DNA from 4 places in the Pseudomonas sp. NIBRBAC000502773 genome. Region 4 is predicted to be linked to each of the others. Evidence: predicted binding sites of a transcription regulator. Region 4 holds the regulator's gene; each other region holds the start of a gene.
The links. The regulator FliA, encoded in region 4, starts transcription of late flagellar genes. The targets are predictions, from matches to a motif close to CTAAAGTTTNNNNNNNNNNNGCCGNTAA.
Positions count from the first base shown of each region.

Region 1 (4,703 bases), 1.9 Mb from region 4:
GTGGGAAACGATGTGGGAAGGCTTAGACAGCTAGGAGGTTGGCTTAGAAGCAGCCACCCTTTAAAGAAAGCGTAATAGCTCACTAGTCGAGTCGGCCTGCGCGGAAGATGTAACGGGGCTCAAACCATACACCGAAGCTACGGGTATCACGTAAGTGATGCGGTAGAGGAGCGTTCTGTAAGCCTGTGAAGGTGAGTTGAGAAGCTTGCTGGAGGTATCAGAAGTGCGAATGCTGACATGAGTAACGATAATGGGTGTGAAAAACACCCACGCCGAAAGACCAAGGTTTCCTGCGCAACGTTAATCGACGCAGGGTTAGTCGGTCCCTAAGGCGAGGCTGAAAAGCGTAGTCGATGGAAAACAGGTTAATATTCCTGTACTTCTGGTTATTGCGATGGAGGGACGGAGAAGGCTAGGCCAGCTTGGCGTTGGTTGTCCAAGTTTAAGGTGGTAGGCTGAGATCTTAGGTAAATCCGGGATCTTAAGGCCGAGAGCTGATGACGAGTTACCTTTTAGGTAACGAAGTGGTTGATGCCATGCTTCCAAGAAAAGCTTCTAAGCTTCAGGTAACCAGGAACCGTACCCCAAACCGACACAGGTGGTTGGGTAGAGAATACCAAGGCGCTTGAGAGAACTCGGGTGAAGGAACTAGGCAAAATGGCACCGTAACTTCGGGAGAAGGTGCGCCGGTGAGGGTGAAGGACTTGCTCCGTAAGCTCATGCCGGTCGAAGATACCAGGCCGCTGCGACTGTTTATTAAAAACACAGCACTCTGCAAACACGAAAGTGGACGTATAGGGTGTGACGCCTGCCCGGTGCCGGAAGGTTAATTGATGGGGTTAGCTAACGCGAAGCTCTTGATCGAAGCCCCGGTAAACGGCGGCCGTAACTATAACGGTCCTAAGGTAGCGAAATTCCTTGTCGGGTAAGTTCCGACCTGCACGAATGGCGTAACGATGGCGGCGCTGTCTCCACCCGAGACTCAGTGAAATTGAAATCGCTGTGAAGATGCAGTGTATCCGCGGCTAGACGGAAAGACCCCGTGAACCTTTACTATAGCTTTGCACTGGACTTTGAATTTGCTTGTGTAGGATAGGTGGGAGGCTTTGAAGCGTGGACGCCAGTCTGCGTGGAGCCAACCTTGAAATACCACCCTGGCAACTTTGAGGTTCTAACTCAGGTCCGTTATCCGGATCGAGGACAGTGTATGGTGGGTAGTTTGACTGGGGCGGTCTCCTCCTAAAGAGTAACGGAGGAGTACGAAGGTGCGCTCAGACCGGTCGGAAATCGGTCGTAGAGTATAAAGGCAAAAGCGCGCTTGACTGCGAGACAGACACGTCGAGCAGGTACGAAAGTAGGTCTTAGTGATCCGGTGGTTCTGTATGGAAGGGCCATCGCTCAACGGATAAAAGGTACTCCGGGGATAACAGGCTGATACCGCCCAAGAGTTCATATCGACGGCGGTGTTTGGCACCTCGATGTCGGCTCATCACATCCTGGGGCTGAAGCCGGTCCCAAGGGTATGGCTGTTCGCCATTTAAAGTGGTACGCGAGCTGGGTTTAGAACGTCGTGAGACAGTTCGGTCCCTATCTGCCGTGGACGTTTGAGATTTGAGAGGGGCTGCTCCTAGTACGAGAGGACCGGAGTGGACGAACCTCTGGTGTTCCGGTTGTCACGCCAGTGGCATTGCCGGGTAGCTATGTTCGGAATAGATAACCGCTGAAAGCATCTAAGCGGGAAACTAGCCTCAAGATGAGATCTCACTGGGACCTTGAGTCCCCTGAAGGGCCGTCGAAGACTACGACGTTGATAGGTTGGGTGTGTAAGCGCTGTGAGGCGTTGAGCTAACCAATACTAATTGCCCGTGAGGCTTGACCATATAACACCCAAGCAATTTGCGTCGAAAGGCCAGATTGCGGTGTGTGAAGACGCAATGAACCGAAAGTTCGAGATCTTACAAAACACCGACAGCTGTCACATACCCAATTTGCTGAAGCGAGGCCAGCTGGCCACGACTCAGTACCCGAATTTCTTGACGACCATAGAGCATTGGAACCACCTGATCCCATCCCGAACTCAGCAGTGAAACGATGCATCGCCGATGGTAGTGTGGGGTTTCCCCATGTGAGAGTAGGTCATCGTCAAGATTAAATTCCGAGCCCCCTGTTTGCTAACGCAGACAGGGGTTTCGTTTATGTAGAAGTCCATGAATTTCATCGGCACGTTGCTAAAGCAACGCTCCGGTACACAGAATTTCTTGACGACCATAGAGCATTGGAACCACCTGATCCCATCCCGAACTCAGCAGTGAAACGATGCATCGCCGATGGTAGTGTGGGGTTTCCCCATGTGAGAGTAGGTCATCGTCAAGATTAAATTCCAGAACCCCTGTCTGCTCATGTAGACAGGGGTTTTGTCGTTTAGAGGGTTTATGAACTCTGTAAGCGAGCAGCAACTGCGCCTACCCAACTCCCAAATCATGTTCATGGCACTGATCTGCTTTAAGAGCACGACACAGGTAGTAGGAAAGAATTTTTTACTTTTAAATCTTGTACGACAACCTTTGGTCGGTTTCCTACGTAAAAGGGCGATTCATCCCACAATTTCCTAAGCTTTCCTTCAGCTTGGCCGAAAGCCTGATGAGCCATGCGTGCACCGAAATAGAGCGGCTCGAGACGCCGCCTATACCGTTACATGGAATGTTTCTCTCGGCACGCTCACCCCCATTTGGCAAAAAGAAGTCGATGAAATGAATCTCAAATTCAGTCATAAAATTCTGTTGGCCGCGTCAGGCGTTGTGGTTCTGGCCTTCGCGTTATTCACGCTTTACAACGATTACCTGCAGCGCAGCACCATCAAACAGAATCTGGAGTCGTCTATCCAGCAGTCCGGTGAGCTCACCGCGAGTAGTGTGCAGAACTGGCTTAGCGGTCGAATACTGGTGCTCGAAAGTCTGACGCAAAACGTTGCCTATCAGGGTAGTGCTGCTGATCTTCCAGGGTTGGTCGATCAACCGGCGTTCACCTCGAACTTCCAGTTCACCTACGTTGGCCAAACCAACGGTGTGTTCACCCAGCGCCCGGACGCAAAAATGCCTGACGGCTACGACCCTCGTCAGCGTCCCTGGTACAAGCAAGCCGTGGCTGCCGATAAACCAATGCTCACGCCGCCCTATATGGCCGCCGTAGGTGGGCAGATCGTAACTATTGCTATGCCGGTGAAAAAGAACGGCGAGTTGCTCGGCGTGGTCGGCGGAGACCTGAGCCTGCAAACCCTGGTGAAAATCATCAATTCGGTGGACTTCGGCGGCATCGGCCATGCGTTCCTGGTCAGCGGCGACGGCCAAGTCATCGTAAGTCCTGACGAAGACCAGGTGATGAAAAACCTCAAGGACATCTACCCAGGCACTAACGTCCGTATTGAAAAAGTTAATCAGGACGTAGTTCTCAAGGGCCAGGATCGCATCCTGTCGTTCACACCTATCAGTGGCTTGCCCGGTGCAGATTGGTATATCGGCCTGTCGATTGATAAAGACAAAGCTTACGCACCGCTGGGCAAATTCCGTACGTCTGCATTGATCGCCATGCTGATCGCCGTAGTCGCGATTGCCGTGCTCTTGAGCCTGCTGATTCAAGTGTTACTGCGGCCCCTGACCACCATGGGTATTGCCATGCAGGACATTGCCCAAGGTGAGGGCGACCTGACTCGCCGTTTGACGGTCACCAGTAAAGACGAGTTCGGTGAAGTGGGCAGCGCGTTCAACCGGTTCGTAGAGCGTATCCACGCCTCGATTTCCGAAGTGTCTTCTGCAACACGTCAGGTGCATGACCTGTCTCAGCGTGTGATGGCGTCATCCAACGCCTCGATCATCGGCTCTGATGAGCAAAGCGCACGCACCAACAGCGTGGCCGCCGCAATCAACGAACTGGGGGCTGCCACCCAGGAAATCGCGCGTAACGCCGCCGATGCCTCACAGCACGCAAGCGGTGCCAGCGAGCAGGCCGATGATGGGCGCAAAGTGGTTGAGCAAACCATCCTGGCAATGTCGGAGCTGTCGCAGAAAATCAGCCTGTCCTGCACTCAGATCGAAACCCTGAACGCCAGCACCGACAATATCGGCCACATCCTTGATGTGATCAAAGGCATCTCCCAGCAAACCAACTTGCTGGCACTGAACGCTGCGATTGAAGCAGCACGTGCCGGGGAAGCCGGACGCGGGTTTGCCGTGGTCGCCGACGAGGTGCGTAACCTGGCTCACCGTACCCAGGAGTCGGCTGAGGAGATTCATAAAATGATCACTTCGCTGCAAGTGGGGTCGCGTGAAGCAGTGACCACCATGAATGCCAGCCAGACCTCCAGCGAGGAAAGTGTCCAGGTGGCCAACCAGGCCGGTGAGCGCCTGGTCAGCGTAACGCAGCGAATTGTCGAGATCGACGGCATGAACCAGTCCGTCGCTGCGGCCACCGAGGAACAAACTGCTGTGGTGGAAACCCTCAACGTCGATATCAACCAGATCAACCTGCTGAACCAGCAGGGTGTGACCAACCTCAACGAAACCCTGAAAGACTGCGATGCGTTGTCGCAACAGGCCAATCGGTTGAAGCAACTGGTCGATAGCTTCAAGATCTGAGCCGCTGAGTGTACGAGTAGGAGCGAGCCGTTTCGCTCCTACTGCTTACCCAGCAAACGGCGAACATTGTCC
Region 1 covers NZ_CP041189.1:3,415,166-3,419,868, forward strand. Annotated here, with positions in the region: rRNA gene NIBR502773_RS15900 (23S ribosomal RNA) at 1-1,880, shown strand, start outside; rRNA gene rrf (5S ribosomal RNA) at 2,033-2,148, shown strand; rRNA gene rrf (5S ribosomal RNA) at 2,258-2,373, shown strand; gene NIBR502773_RS15915 (methyl-accepting chemotaxis protein) at 2,751-4,631, shown strand; gene NIBR502773_RS15920 (SRPBCC family protein) at 4,670-4,703, opposite strand, start outside.
Region 1: the regulator FliA is predicted to act here: its motif matches at 2,609-2,636, upstream of NIBR502773_RS15915 (methyl-accepting chemotaxis protein).

Region 2 (4,703 bases), 330 kb from region 4:
TTCGCTGATGGTCAAGGTGCCATTGCTTTCCCAGGCGACGCGTACGCCATCATGGAAACCTTCGATGCGAAAGGGTTCGCCGTTTTCGAGGTAGCGCTCGCCGTCTCGGGGGATCATTTCGTCCAGCGCCAGCGTGTTGCTGTCGCGGTTGACATCCACCAGGTAGCTCTGGAAGCGCTGGCTGCGTTCATGGAAAGTGATGATCAGCGGGTCATGGCTGTCTTGCAGCATCCGCAAGGTGCCGGCGATTTCCAGAGGCGTGGTGAGGACCTTGGGTGGCTGCGGGGCATCTTCCGCATTAAGGGCGTTGAACACGGTTCTTCCATCTCCAGACAAAATACGACTACACGCAAGAACCGGCATTTTGCCAGCATGTGGCGGGCCTTGGATAGGGCGCGCTGTAAACCGGTGTCAGGCTTGGCTGCGAGTGCTTGGCTTGACCAGGCGCGAGGTGGAGCCCTGGGCGTTATAGAGTGCCGGAGGCTCTCCGCCGTGGAGTATACGCAACTGGTTGGCGGTCGTGGCTTGCTGAAGCTGGATCGACTGACCGTTAAGCAGGTTGGCTTCCTGGCACTGGGCGAGCAATTGGTTGAGTTCTTTGCTCTGGCTCAGCAGTTGATCGCCGACCGAGGAGTGGCTGGCCAATTGCGCCAGGCCGTCGTGGTCTGCCGGCAGGCCGAGGCTGATGAGGATCTGGCTGCGTTTTTTGCCGTGCTGTTCCAGCAGGACGATCAACGACTGCTTGCGTGCCAGAATTTCTTCCAGCAGCGGCATGTCCCGGCCATAGAGGGCCAGTGATTCTTCTTTGAGCAGCTCGAGCAATTGTTGCGTCGGCGCTAGATCATCAATGATCAGTTGAAGCAAATGTTCGTCGTGATGCATGGCTGGCCTTGGGTTTTAAGCGTCCAAAAGCCCTGCGCAGGCCTTTGCCTAGCGCTCGGCTTCGAAGTTAAGCAGCTTGCTGGCTACACGGTTGCTGTCGACTTTATAGCTGCCATCGGCGATCGCCTGTTTCAATTCGGCCACGCGGGCTTTATTGACGACCGGTTGATCGCGCAGCGAGTCAGTGACCTTCTGCAACTGTTGAGCCTCATTGCTCAGGTGTACGGATTCCCCGCTTTGGCTGGCACTGGCCTGTTCTGCCTTGGCGGGCAGCGCCGGAGCCTTGGCTTCTACGCTGTCCTTGGGGCTGGTGGTGCGCGTAGTGCCTGACGTCGTCGGGGTGTTATTCAAACGGCTGAAATCGATGACCATGATAAAAAACCTCTGGGTATTTGGACGCTTGCCATGTTTTCGGCCATACCCGGACAAACTTTAGGCGCGAATGACAATAAATCTCCGCACGGGGCCTCTCGTGCACAGTGTAGGAAAACCCAGCGTCCTGTACCAGTAATCTATAAAGCGACCTCGACTTGCCCTGGGGCTGTCACCCGCGCCTTGATCACGCGGTTGGAGTTGAGGTTCTTGACGCGAATCTGTTCGCTCATGCCGCCGTTGGACAGCGCTTCGCCCGGCATTTTCACATTCAAGCCGCCGCTGCTCGCGGAAATCACCACCTGGTCGCCCTTGCGGATGACCTCCGCCTGTTCCAGGTGTACCAGGGTAATGACCTGATCGGTGACCACTGGTCGGGTCAATCTTTGCCCGATGGCCTGGTCCAGGGATGTCAGGTAGCCCTGGCTGATCTGGCTGATGTCGCGCTCACGCAGTACGACATCCTCGAAATCGATGATGCCCGTGCGCTTCAGTGGGCGGGCAACCACCACCACATCACGGAACAATTTGACCTGGGCCGGTACGAACACGGTCCAGGGCGAGGCGCCTTCGCAGCGTACCTTGACCGTTACGCGCCCGATCGGTTGGGCGGGACTTTCCAGGGTCGCTGTCAATTCCTTGTCGCACATCGGCATGCGCAGACGCGGGTCCAACTGGTTGACCTGGATTTCATAACGCCCCGGCGTCTGTGTGGTTGCCAGATAATCTTCTACAGTGAACTCAAGAAAGCCTTGGGTGACGCCGATAAGTAGATCAGGCAAGGTGACGTTCTCTGCACGGGCCGTGGTGCCCAGGCTGAAGGCAAGCAGCGCCAACGGTACGCAGAGCAATCTGCAAAACCGTGTCAGGTGAAGGCGTCGGGAAACTGTCGTTTTAATGTCCATAATTCAACAAATAGCAAAGCTCGTGCCGTTTTAGTGTTGGGGGCGCGCCGCCCTTGTAGGTATAGCCAAAGGTTTTAGCGTAGGAGTCATGGCATGGCAGGAGTAATGGATTCAGTAAACCAGCGCACACAGCTGGTAGGGCAGAATCGCCTGGAGTTGCTGCTGTTTCGCCTGGATGGCAAGCAGCTGTATGGCATCAACGTATTCAAGGTGCGGGAAGTGCTGCAATGTCCCAAGCTGACGATCATGCCCAAGTCCAGTCCGGTGGTGTGCGGTGTGGCGAATATTCGTGGTGCGACTATCCCGATTCTTGACCTGGCCCTGGCCACCGGCTCGGCCGGCCTGCAGGATCGCGAGAACCCGTTCGTGATCATTACCGAGTACAACACCAAGACCCAGGGTTTCCTGGTGCGCTCGGTGGAACGCATCGTCAACATGAACTGGGAAGAGATTCATCCGCCGCCCAAGGGCACCGGTCGCGATCACTACCTTACGGCGGTGACGCGGGTCGATAACCAGTTGGTGGAGATCATCGACGTGGAGAAGATCCTCGCCGAAGTGGCGCCTACCTCGGAATCGATTTCCGTGGGGGTGGTCGACGCCGAAACGGCGCACAAGGCGGTCTCGCTGCGTGTGCTGACGGTGGATGACTCCTCGGTAGCGCGCAAACAGGTGACTCGCTGCCTGCAAACCGTCGGCGTGGACGTTGTCGCCCTCAATGACGGGCGTCAGGCATTGGATTACCTGCGTAAGCTGGTGGATGAAGGTAAGAAGCCGGAAGAAGAATTCTTGATGATGATCTCTGACATCGAGATGCCGGAAATGGACGGCTATACCCTCACTGCAGAGATACGCAGCGATCCACGCATGCAAAAACTGCATATCATCCTGCATACTTCGTTGTCGGGCGTATTCAATCAGGCGATGGTCAAGAAAGTCGGTGCCGATGACTTCCTGGCCAAATTCCGCCCTGATGACCTGGCATCCCGGGTAGTCGACCGGATCAAGGCAGCAGATCACGGCTAGGGTTTTCCCCTGGCGGTCATACGATTTTAGAGGCGGTATCAGTGTCTACGGGTAATTTGGATTTTGAACAGTTCCGGGTCTTCCTGGAAAAAGCCTGTGGCATATTGCTCGGTGAAAACAAGCAATACCTGGTATCCAGCCGTCTTAACAAACTGATGGAGCAGCAGGGCATCAAATCCCTGGGCGAGTTGGTTCAGCGGATCCAGGGGCAGCCGCGCAGTGGCCTTAAGGAGATGGTGGTCGATGCCATGACCACCAACGAAACCCTGTGGTTTCGCGATACCTACCCCTTTGAAGTGCTCAAGAGCAAAGTGCTGCCGGAGGCCATCAAGGCCAGCCCGGGCCAGCGCCTGCGTATCTGGTCGGCCGCCTGCTCTTCGGGTCAGGAACCGTACTCGATTTCGATGTCCATCGATGAGTTCGAGCGGACCAACATGGGCCAACTGAAAGCCGGAGCGCAGATCGTCGCCACCGACCTGTCCGGCACCATGCTCACCAACTGCAAGACCGGCGAGTACGACAGCCTGGCCCTGGGCCGTGGCTTGTCCCAGGAACGTTTGCAACGCTACTTCGACCCGAAAGGGGCCGGGCGTTGGGCGGTCAAGGCGCCGATCAAGAACCGTGTGGAGTTTCGCTCGTTCAACCTGCTCGACAGCTACGCCAGCCTGGGCAAGTTTGACATGGTGTTCTGCCGCAACGTGCTGATCTACTTCTCGGCAGAGGTGAAGAAAGACATCCTGTTGCGCATCCACGGCACCCTCAAGCGTGGCGGCTACCTGTTCCTCGGTGCATCCGAGGCGCTCAATGGTTTGCCGGATCACTTCCAGATGGTGCAATGCAGCCCTGGGATCATCTACCAGGCCAAATAATCAGGCCAAATAATATGTGGGAGGGGGCTTGCTCCCGATAGCGGTGTATCAGTGATAGAGACATCAACTGATCAAACGCTATCGGGGCAGCCCCCTCCCACATTTGTTTCTGCGGCAAAGTTGAAGAAAGCGGCAACTCCCCATTGCCGCTTTACTGGCGTCACGCGGAAACCCGTTGCCGCTTTTCTGGCATTGCCGCCGGCAAGCTCCTCGCAACCCCTTGATTTACGGGGGTATCAGATATTGGCATGCGCCTTGCTATAACCCTGTTAACGAACAGCAGGTCAGCCTAAAGGTTTCCGCCATGAGCATCAGCTTCGATAAAGCGCTCGGTATCCACGAACAAGCCCTGGGCTTCCGCGCCCAGCGTGCCGAAGTCCTGGCCAACAACATTGCCAACGCCGACACCCCGAACTACAAGGCTCGGGACCTGGATTTCTCTGCCGTGCTCGCCGCACAGCAGGACAAGACCAAGAACGGCACCTTCGCCTTGAACATGACCAACAGCCGTCATATCGAAGCGCAAGGCCTGAGCAGTGGTGACGAGTCGCTGCTGTATCGCACGCCGATGCAGCCGTCGATCGACCAGAACACCGTCGACGCCCAGTTGGAGCAATCGGCCTATGCCGAGAACTCGGTGAACTTTCAG
Region 2 covers NZ_CP041189.1:1,810,852-1,815,554, reverse strand. Annotated here, with positions in the region: gene NIBR502773_RS08290 (flagellar brake protein) at 1-315, opposite strand, end outside; gene NIBR502773_RS08285 (flagella synthesis protein FlgN) at 412-882, opposite strand; gene flgM (flagellar biosynthesis anti-sigma factor FlgM) at 931-1,254, opposite strand; gene flgA (flagellar basal body P-ring formation chaperone FlgA) at 1,395-2,159, opposite strand; gene NIBR502773_RS08270 (chemotaxis protein CheV) at 2,253-3,185, shown strand; gene cheR (protein-glutamate O-methyltransferase CheR) at 3,227-4,054, shown strand; gene flgB (flagellar basal body rod protein FlgB) at 4,359-4,703, shown strand, end outside.
Region 2: the regulator FliA is predicted to act here: its motif matches at 1,291-1,318, upstream of flgM (flagellar biosynthesis anti-sigma factor FlgM).

Region 3 (4,703 bases), 1.6 Mb from region 4:
ACCTGGCGATTGCCCTCGGGATCCTGGCGGCCAGTGTGCAGGTGCCGGCGTTGACGCTCGATGATGTGGAATGCCTGGGGGAGTTGGCGCTGTCCGGCGAGGTGCGGGCGGTAAAAGGCGTGTTGCCGGCCGCGCTGGCGGCGCGCAAGGCCGGGCGCACCGTGATAGTACCGCGAGCGAATGCCGAAGAGGCGTGCCTGGCGTCGGGGTTGAAGGTGATCGCGGTGGACCACCTGCTGCAAGTGGTGGCGCACCTGAATGGACATGTGCCGATCGAGCCTTACACGTCCGATGGCCTGCTGTACTTGAACAAGCCCTATCCAGACCTGAGTGAAGTCCAGGGCCAGCTCGCGGCCAAACGAGCGTTGCTGATCGCGGCAGCGGGCGCGCATAACCTTTTGTTCAGCGGGCCGCCCGGCACCGGCAAGACCTTGCTCGCCAGCCGCCTGCCCGGTTTATTACCGCCGTTGAGCGAACAGGAGGCGCTGGAGGTTGCCGCGATTCAATCGGTTGTAAGTCTGGCGCCGCTGAGCCATTGGCCCCATCGACCGTTTCGTCAACCGCATCACTCGGCATCCGGCCCGGCACTGGTGGGCGGCGGCTCGAAACCACAGCCGGGAGAAATCACCCTGGCTCATCATGGGGTGCTGTTCCTGGATGAGCTGCCGGAATTTGATCGCAAGGTGTTGGAAGTGCTGCGTGAACCGCTGGAGTCGGGGCATATCGTGATTTCCCGCGCTCGCGACCGAGTGAGCTTCCCGGCGCGCTTCCAACTGGTCGCGGCGATGAACCCCTGCCCTTGCGGTTATATGGGCGAACCCAGCGGGCGCTGTCGCTGTACGCCGGAGCAGATTCAGCGGTATCGCAACAAGCTCTCGGGGCCGCTGCTGGACCGGATTGACTTGCACCTGACCGTTGCGAGGGAAACGACGGCACTGAACCCGATCCAACAGGCGGGCGAGGATACCGCCCATGCCTCAGCGCGGGTCGCCCAGGCTCGCGAGCATCAGCAAAAGCGCCAGGGCTGTGCGAATGCCTTTCTTGATCTGCCGGGGCTGCGCGAGCACTGCAAGCTCGCGAAGGTGGATGAAAGCTGGCTGGAAACGGCCTGTGAACGACTGACCCTATCGCTGCGCGCGGCCCATCGACTGCTCAAGGTGGCACGCACCCTGGCGGATCTGGACCAGGTAGAGACCATCACCCGCGACCACCTGAAAGAGGCCCTGCAATACCGCCCGGCGGCGATCACTTAAGCTTGGCGCAGCACCAAATGTGGGAGGGGGCAGGCCTCCCACATCTTGGAAAACGGTGGCTCAGCGAAAGCGATCCACCTCATGGCGCAGGCTCGCCGCCAACGTCTCCAGTTCCCTGGCGGTAATCGCCAGGTTGGACACCACTTCACGCTGCTCGCTGTTGGCCAGTGCAATGCTCTGCAGGTTGCTGCTGAGCAGGGTCGCGGTGCTGCTCTGCTCCTGGGTGGCCGTGGTGATTGCCGCGAACTGCTGACCGGCCGAGCGGCTTTGCTCGTCGATACGCGCCAGGGCCGAGGCCACGTCGGCGTTGCGCGACAGGCCTTCCTGCATCAGCGCGTTGCCTTGCTCCATGGTGCTGATGGCGTTGCCGGTTTCCTTCTGGATGCTCTGGATCATGCCGGAAATTTCATCGGTGGCTTCACGGGTACGCGACGCCAGGTTACGTACTTCGTCGGCCACCACGGCAAACCCACGGCCTTGCTCCCCTGCACGGGCGGCTTCAATGGCGGCGTTGAGCGCCAGCAAGTTGGTCTGTTCGGCAATCGAGGTGATCACGCCGACGATCCCGCCGATTTCCTGGGAGCGCTGGCCGAGGGTGTTGATCACCGTAGCCGTGCTGTTCAGGGCGGTGGCAATGTGTTCCAGGGATGACGACGCTTCCTGCATCGAAGTGCGGCCAATGCGGGTCTGCTGGGCGTTTTCCTGGGCCAGGCGTTCGGTATTGCCCATGTTGTCGGCGATATTCAACGACGTCGCGCTGAACTCCTCTACCGCGCCGGCCATGCTGGTGATCTCGCCGGACTGCTGCTCCATGCCCTCATAGGCACCGCCGGACAAACCGGACAAGACCTGGGCGCGGCTGTTGACCTCTTCGGCAGCGTTACGGATATGGGAGACCATGGTCGACAACGCTTCGCCCATCTGGTTGAAGCTGCGTGCCAGTTGGCCGATTTCGTCATGGCTGGACACGTTCAAGCGTGCGCTCAGATCGCCCGCACCCAGGGCTTCGGCCTGACGCACCAGGTCACTCAGGGGCTGCAACTTGCTGCGCAGCAGCCAGACCGTGGCGCCTACTGCCAGCAACATCGCCAGCACGCTGCCGATCACCAGGCGAATACCCACGGCCCAGGTCACCGCGCGGATTTCGGCTTTCGGCATACTTGCAACCACGGCCCACGGGCCGCCTTCGAACGGTACCGAAACGCTATAGAAATCTTCGTTCTTGTCGCTCCAGAAGCGACCTTTGCCCGGGGTCTTGGCCAGGTCCAGCATCACCGGCACCGATTGATCCAACGCCTGCACACCGGCAGGTGCCACCAGCCAGTGCTTTTGCTCATCCAGCAGTGCAAGGGAGCCGGTCTGGCCAATTCGGAAGCGCTTGAGGTTTTCGAATTGGGCATTCTGCGCATCGGTGTAGTCAAAACCGATGAACAGCACGGCGATAACCTTACCGCCGCTGTCACGCACCGGGCTGTATTGGGTCATGTAGGAACGATCGAACAACACCGCCCTGCCGATGTAGGTCTGCCCACCCACAACACGTTGATAGGCCGGGCCCTGACGGTCGAGGACGGTGCCGATAGCGCGGTTGCCATCCTGCTTGGTCAGGGACGTGCTGATACGGATGAAGTCGTCGCCACTGCGCACAAATACGGTGGCCACGCCGCCGGACATTTGCTTGAACTCGTCCACCTCATCAAAGTTGTTGTTCAACACCTCGTTGCCCAGGTACAGGCTGGGCGTCTGAACACCGGCCACGCTCACGGGTTGGTCCACATGCACGCTCAACCCGGCGCCGAAGCGTTTTTCAAACAGTCCGCTCAAACGCTGGGTGCTCTCGCGCAAGGTGCTGTGGAAGGTATTGAGTTGGTCGGCGAGCAGGCGCGCCTCGCTGGCCAGGTGCTCCTCGCGGGTGTCGAGGTTGGCGGAGTCAAGGGAACGCAAGGCAAACACCGTACTGCCGCTGATAACGACAGCCAGAATCACGGCTAACGCGAGGCCTAACTGGGAGGCAATCCGGGCGCGAGGTTGAGACATGACAGCTCCTGGCCGAGGCCAGGATCATCCTGATCTCATAGCGCTGCTCGGCAAATTATCTGATGGGAAACGTTGGTGCACGATAGTTCCAACACACCTACTTCGGCTGGCCGCAGCAATACTTGAGCGCTTCACAGGGGTATCACGCAAACGGTTGCGAACCAACGTCGCCAAGCATTCAGTCGAGACGTTCCACCGCAGGCAACACCATCGCCTGCACCTCGCCTTGCAGAAACTCCGCCAGCCGTCGCAAGCGCTCGCCGCCAGGGCGGGTTTTTGGCCAGACCAGGTAGTAATTTTCCCCACTGGCCACCGCCGTCGGCCACGGCAAGCTCAATCGTCCTTGGGCGACGTCCTCAGCCACCATCAGCAAATCGCCCATGGACACGCCGTAACCCCTCGCAGCGGCGATCATGCCCAGCTCCAGGGTGTCGAACACCTGCCCTCCCTTGAGCGAGACCTGGGACGACAGCTGCATGCGCGCCAGCCAATTGCGCCAGTCGCGCCGGTCGGGCGTGGGGTGCAGCAATTCGGCGGTGGCCAGGCGCGCGGCGTCCCAAGGCCCATCCTCCAGCAGGTTCGGCGCACCGACAGGAATCAACAGCTCCGGAAACAGGTAACTGGCCTCCCAATCCACTGGAAAACGCCCATCGCTCAGCAGCACCGCACAGTCGAAAGGCTCCTGATTGAAGTCCACCTCGTCCACGCTCATCCAGGCGCTGGTCAGTTGCACCTCATTGCCAGGCTGCAGCGCCCGGAAGCGGCTGAGTCGCGCCAGCAGCCAGCGCATGGTCAATGTGGAGGGGCCTTCATGCGCAGGATGTCATCTTCGGCATTCAAGGTATGGCAGGCGCGTTCCAGCGCCGCGAACCCTTCGCGCACACCGGGCAACAACAGACGCGCCGCCTCAGTGAGCTGCAAGGTGCGGCCGTTGCGCTGGAACAGGCGGCAGGCGAAATGCTCTTCAAGCGTGCGGATATGTCGGCTCACCGCACTTTGGGTGATGGACAATTCCTCGGCGGCACGGGTGAAAGAGCTGTGTCGGGAGGCCGCTTCAAACGCGCGCAAGGCATAAAGAGGAGGAAGACGACGAGACATGAGGAAAGCTCCGACAGCGCAATACTGAAACCCTACCAGAATCAACCAGGCATGAGTTTTAATCATGCAAACGATCGCATTTATCCCTTTGTGCAATGGGCTGAGAGCGCCGAGAATCAACCCTTCCCCAACCCTCTGACTTTTTGAGCGTGATGATCATGCAGCATCCGGCACGTACCGAACTCTGGGCCATTCTGCGGCTGTCAGGGCCGTTGATTGCCTCACAGTTGGCGCACATGCTGATGGTGTTGACTGACACCCTGATGATGGCGCGCCTGAGCCCCGAAGCCCTGGCCGGTGGCGGCCTGGGTGCGG
Region 3 covers NZ_CP041189.1:3,076,627-3,081,329, forward strand. Annotated here, with positions in the region: gene NIBR502773_RS14370 (YifB family Mg chelatase-like AAA ATPase) at 1-1,253, shown strand, start outside; gene NIBR502773_RS14375 (methyl-accepting chemotaxis protein) at 1,314-3,290, opposite strand; partial or broken gene NIBR502773_RS14380 (LysR substrate-binding domain-containing protein) at 3,469-4,388, opposite strand; gene NIBR502773_RS14385 (NorM family multidrug efflux MATE transporter) at 4,541-4,703, shown strand, end outside.
Region 3: the regulator FliA is predicted to act here: its motif matches at 3,390-3,417, upstream of NIBR502773_RS14375 (methyl-accepting chemotaxis protein).

Region 4 (4,703 bases):
TCGGCCAGGGCCTCGACAAGGTTCTTGTCGAGGTCGGTTTCTTCACCCACCAGTTCCAGGTTGATCTCTTTCTTCAGCTGGCGCGCGAGGTCGCGAACCAGGCGCGGGAAGCGACCGAAGACTTTCTTGATCGGCTGCATGCGCGTTTTCATCACCGCGGTCTGCAGGTCGGCGGTGACCACGTCGAGGTTCGACACGGCCTTCTGCATGGCCTCATCGCCACTGCTCAGGCCCAGGCGCACCAGGCGGTTACGCACCAGTACCAGCTCGCCGACCATGTTCATGATGTCGTCCAGCCGCGCGGTATCGACCCGCACGGTGGTTTCGGCTTCACTGGCCGGTTTTTCCGCGACCGGCGCCGCAGCGGCACGCGCTGGAGCCGGGGCAGCAGTCGGCGCAGGCGCAGGCTTGGCGGCGGGCGCGGCGGCTTTGGCGGCAACCGGTGCCGCCGTGGCTGCAGCAGCGGCCGGGGCGACTTCGGTGAACTTGCCCTTGCCGTGCAGATCGTCCAGCAGTGCTTCGAATTCGTGATCGGAGATCAACCCATCGTCCGCAGGCTTGGCGTCGGCAACGGGTGCTGCCGGGGCTGCGGCCGTCGCAGCGACGGCCGGCAAGGCATCGGCCGCGAAGGTGCCCTTGCCATGCAACTGGTCGAGCAACGCTTCGAATTCATCGTCAGTGATGTCGGTGCTGGCAGAAGCGGCAGGCGCATCCGCAGCACCGGCGGCGGCACTGGCAGGCGCCACGGCGTCGGCGGCGAACTGGCCCTTGCCGTGCAATTGATCGAGCAGGGACTCGAACTCAGCGTCGGTAATGTCCTCGCTGGTCGGCGCGGCAGCCGGGGCAACCGCCGCCGGCGCTTCGGCCTCGGCCTTGACGGCACTGAGGGAGTTGAGCAGTTGCTCGAACTCGCTGTCCGTCACATCCGCTTCAGGCTCCGCCACCGGTTCCGGCTCGGGCGCGGCTTCGACCACCGGCGCTGCCGAGGTATCGGCCGGCTCCGCATAGCGCGCCAGGGCGGCCAGCAGTTCCGGAGTGGCTGCGGTAATCGGGGCACGCTCGCGCACTTCGCTGAACATGCCGTTGACCGCATCCAGTGCTTCGAGAATCACGTCCATCAACTCCGAATCAACGTGACGCTCACCCTTGCGCAGGATGTCGAACACGTTCTCGGCGATGTGGCAGCACTCCACCAGCTCATGGAGCTGGAGGAAGCCGGCGCCCCCTTTTACAGTATGAAAACCGCGAAAAATTGCATTGAGCAGGTTCGCATCATCCGGGCGGCTTTCCAGCTCGACCAGTTGTTCGGACAGTTGCTCTAAAATTTCGCCGGCCTCTACAAGGAAATCCTGAAGGATCTCTTCATCGGCGCCGAAGCTCATGTGGGTGCTCCTTAGAAGCCTAAACTGGATAACAGGTCATCTACGTCATCCTGACCTGACACAACGTCTTCACGTTTATCGGCATGAATCTGCGGACCTTCACCCTTGGCGAGATGTTTTTGTGGATCTTTTTCAGAGAGGATCGCTTCGCGGTCATGTTCGATGCCGGCAAAACGGTCGACCTGGCCGGCCATGAGTACCAATTTGAGCAGGTTGCTTTCCACTTCGGTGACCAACTGGGTCACACGCTTGATCACCTGACCGGTCAGGTCCTGGTAATCCTGGGCGAGCAGAATGTCATTGAGGTTGCTGGAAACCATGCGGTTTTCCTGCTCGCTGCGTGACAAGAACCCTTCGACCCGACGGGCCAGCTCACGAAACTCTTCCGCACCGACTTCACGGCGCATGAAGCGGCCCCAGTCAACGCTCAGGGCGTGGGCTTCCGTGGCCATGCCGTTGACCAGGGGCGTGGCGTTTTCCACCAGGTCCATGGTGCGGTTAGCCGCCGCCTCGGTCAGCCTGACCACATAGGACAGGCGTTCGGTGGCGTCGGTGATCTGCGAAATCTCTTCGGCCTGGGGCATGTGCGGGTCAATCTGGAAATTGACGATCGCGCTGTGCAGCTCGCGTGTGAGCTTGCCCACTTCCTGGTACAGGCCTCGGTCACGGGTCTGGTTGAGCTCATGGATCAACTGCACCGCGTCGCCGAACTGGCCTTTTTCAAGGCTGTCAACCAACTGGTGAGCATGCTTTTTCAGGGTCGACTCAAAGTCTCCCTGTGACGTTTCTTTATGCTCCATAGCTCCCCCGCGATGGCATCAGCCGTGGATGCGTTCGAAGATCTTTTCGATCTTCTCTTTCAAGGCCTGTGCAGTGAATGGTTTGACCACGTAACCGTTGACCCCGGCCTGGGCGGCTTCGATGATCTGTTCACGCTTGGCTTCGGCGGTCACCATCAACACGGGAAGGCTGCGCAATTTTTCGTCGGCACGCACGTGGCGCAACAAGTCGATGCCGGTCATGCCCGGCATGTTCCAGTCCGTTACCAGAAAGTCGATGCTCCCGCTGTTGAGGATCGGAATCGCCGTAAGGCCGTCATCCGCCTCGACCGTGTTTGTGAACCCAAGGTCACGCAACAGGTTTTTTATGATCCGCCGCATCGTTGAGAAGTCATCAACGATGAGGATTTTCATGTTCTTGTCCAATTCGACCTCCAAGCAGTCTTAAACGCGCCCAGCACCTGGACGCGCCATTTCAATCAACAGGCATTACACAAAAAGGACTGCCAAGGGCACCACGGCCCGAGCCCGCGAAGGCCTATCACCTTCGCGGTATCGCTTTGCAATGCTCCCCACACTGCCTGTCAGCGCGCTCGCCACTCTCCCAGACGCCCCCGCAAGCGGGCCGCGCACTGGCTATGCAACTGGCTGACACGGGATTCGCTGACCCCCAGGACCTCACCGATTTCCTTGAGGTTCAGCTCTTCGTCGTAGTACAGCGCCAACACCAACCGCTCGCGCTCCGGCAAGTTGGCAATGGCGTCCGCCAACGCTCCCTGGAAACGCTCATCTTCCAGATCACGGGACGGCTCCATATGCGCGCTCGCGCCGTCCTCGTGCAGCCCTTCGTGTTCGCCGTCCTGTAACAGGTCGTCGAAACTGAACAGGCGGCTGCCCAAGGTATCGTTCAAAATCCCGTAATAATCGTCGAGACTCAATTGGAGTTCGGCCGCAACTTCGTGATCTTTAGCGTCGCGACCGGTTTTTGCTTCAATTGCACGAATTGCGTCACTGACCATGCGTGTATTGCGGTGCACCGAACGCGGCGCCCAGTCACCCTTGCGCACCTCGTCGAGCATCGCGCCACGTATGCGGATACCCGCATACGTCTCGAAGCTCGCGCCCTTGCTCGCGTCGTACTTGGTCGACACTTCGAGCAGGCCGATCATGCCCGCCTGGATCAGGTCTTCGACCTGGACGCTGGCGGGCAGGCGTGCCAGCAGGTGATAGGCAATTCGCTTGACCAGGGGCGCATAGCGCTCGATCAACTCGCCTTGGCTGTCACGGGCAGATTTCTTGTAAGCGTTATAGCCGTTCGCTGTCATAGCACCGGTCCTGCACTCGTCTGATGCACCAATCGCTCGACGAAAAACTCCAGATGCCCCCGAGGGTTGGCAGGCAACGGCCAGGTATCGACCTTCTGGGCAATAGCCTTGAACGCCAATGCGCACTTGGAACGAGGGAACGCTTCGTAGACTGCACGCTGCTTTTGCACAGCCTTGCGCACACACTCGTCGTAGGGAACTGCACCGACGTATTGTAAGGCGACATCGAGAAAGCGATCCGTGACCTTGGTCAACTTGGCGAACAGGTTGCGGCCTTCCTGCGGGCTCTGGGCCATGTTGGCCAGGACGCGGAAGCGGTTCATGCCGTAGTCACGGTTAAGCAGTTTGATCAGGGCGTAGGCGTCGGTGATCGAGGTGGGTTCATCGCAGACCACCAGCAAGACTTCCTGCGCAGCGCGCACAAAGCTGACCACGGACTCACCGATCCCGGCGGCGGTGTCGATCACCAGCACGTCGAGGTTGTCGCCGATGTCACTGAATGCCTGGATCAGGCCGGCATGCTGCGCCGGGCTCAGGTGCACCATGCTCTGGGTACCGGAGGCGGCCGGCACGATGCGGATCCCGCCAGGGCCCTGGAGCAGCACGTCACGCAGCTCACAGCGCCCCTCGATCACATCGGCCAGGGTATGTTTGGGCGTCAGTCCCAGCAGAACGTCGACGTTCGCCAGCCCCAGGTCAGCATCCAGCAGCATGACGCGACGGCCAAGCTCTGCCAGGGCCAGGGACAAATTCACTGACACGTTAGTTTTCCCGACGCCACCTTTGCCGCCGGTCACCGCGATCACCTGTACGGGATGCATGCTGCCCATTTTATTTCTTTACCTTGTCTTGCTTAGACGCAGGCTACATGGCTTGGCCGCGTGAATCGCTTGCAGACCATCGATGTAGGTACATTTCACGGTGTTCATCGCACCTCAACCCACCCGTTTTGCCGGGTTGTGGTAAAGGTCGGCGAACATATCGGCCATCGCTTCCTCGCTAGGCTCTTCTTGCATTTGCACGCTGACGGCGCGGCTGACCAGCTGATGACGGCGCGGCAGATGCAAATCATCCGGGATCCGCGGCCCGTCGGTCAGGTAGGCAACCGGTAGTTCATGGCTGATAGCCAGGCTCAACACTTCGCCCAGGCTGGCGGTTTCATCCAGTTTAGTCAGGATGCAACCGGCCAGACCGCAACGCTTGTAGCTATGGTACGC
Region 4 covers NZ_CP041189.1:1,477,808-1,482,510, forward strand. Annotated here, with positions in the region: gene NIBR502773_RS06660 (chemotaxis protein CheA) at 1-1,382, opposite strand, end outside; gene NIBR502773_RS06665 (protein phosphatase CheZ) at 1,394-2,182, opposite strand; gene NIBR502773_RS06670 (chemotaxis response regulator CheY) at 2,201-2,575, opposite strand; gene fliA (RNA polymerase sigma factor FliA) at 2,746-3,486, opposite strand; gene fleN (flagellar synthesis regulator FleN) at 3,483-4,316, opposite strand; gene flhF (flagellar biosynthesis protein FlhF) at 4,422-4,703, opposite strand, start outside.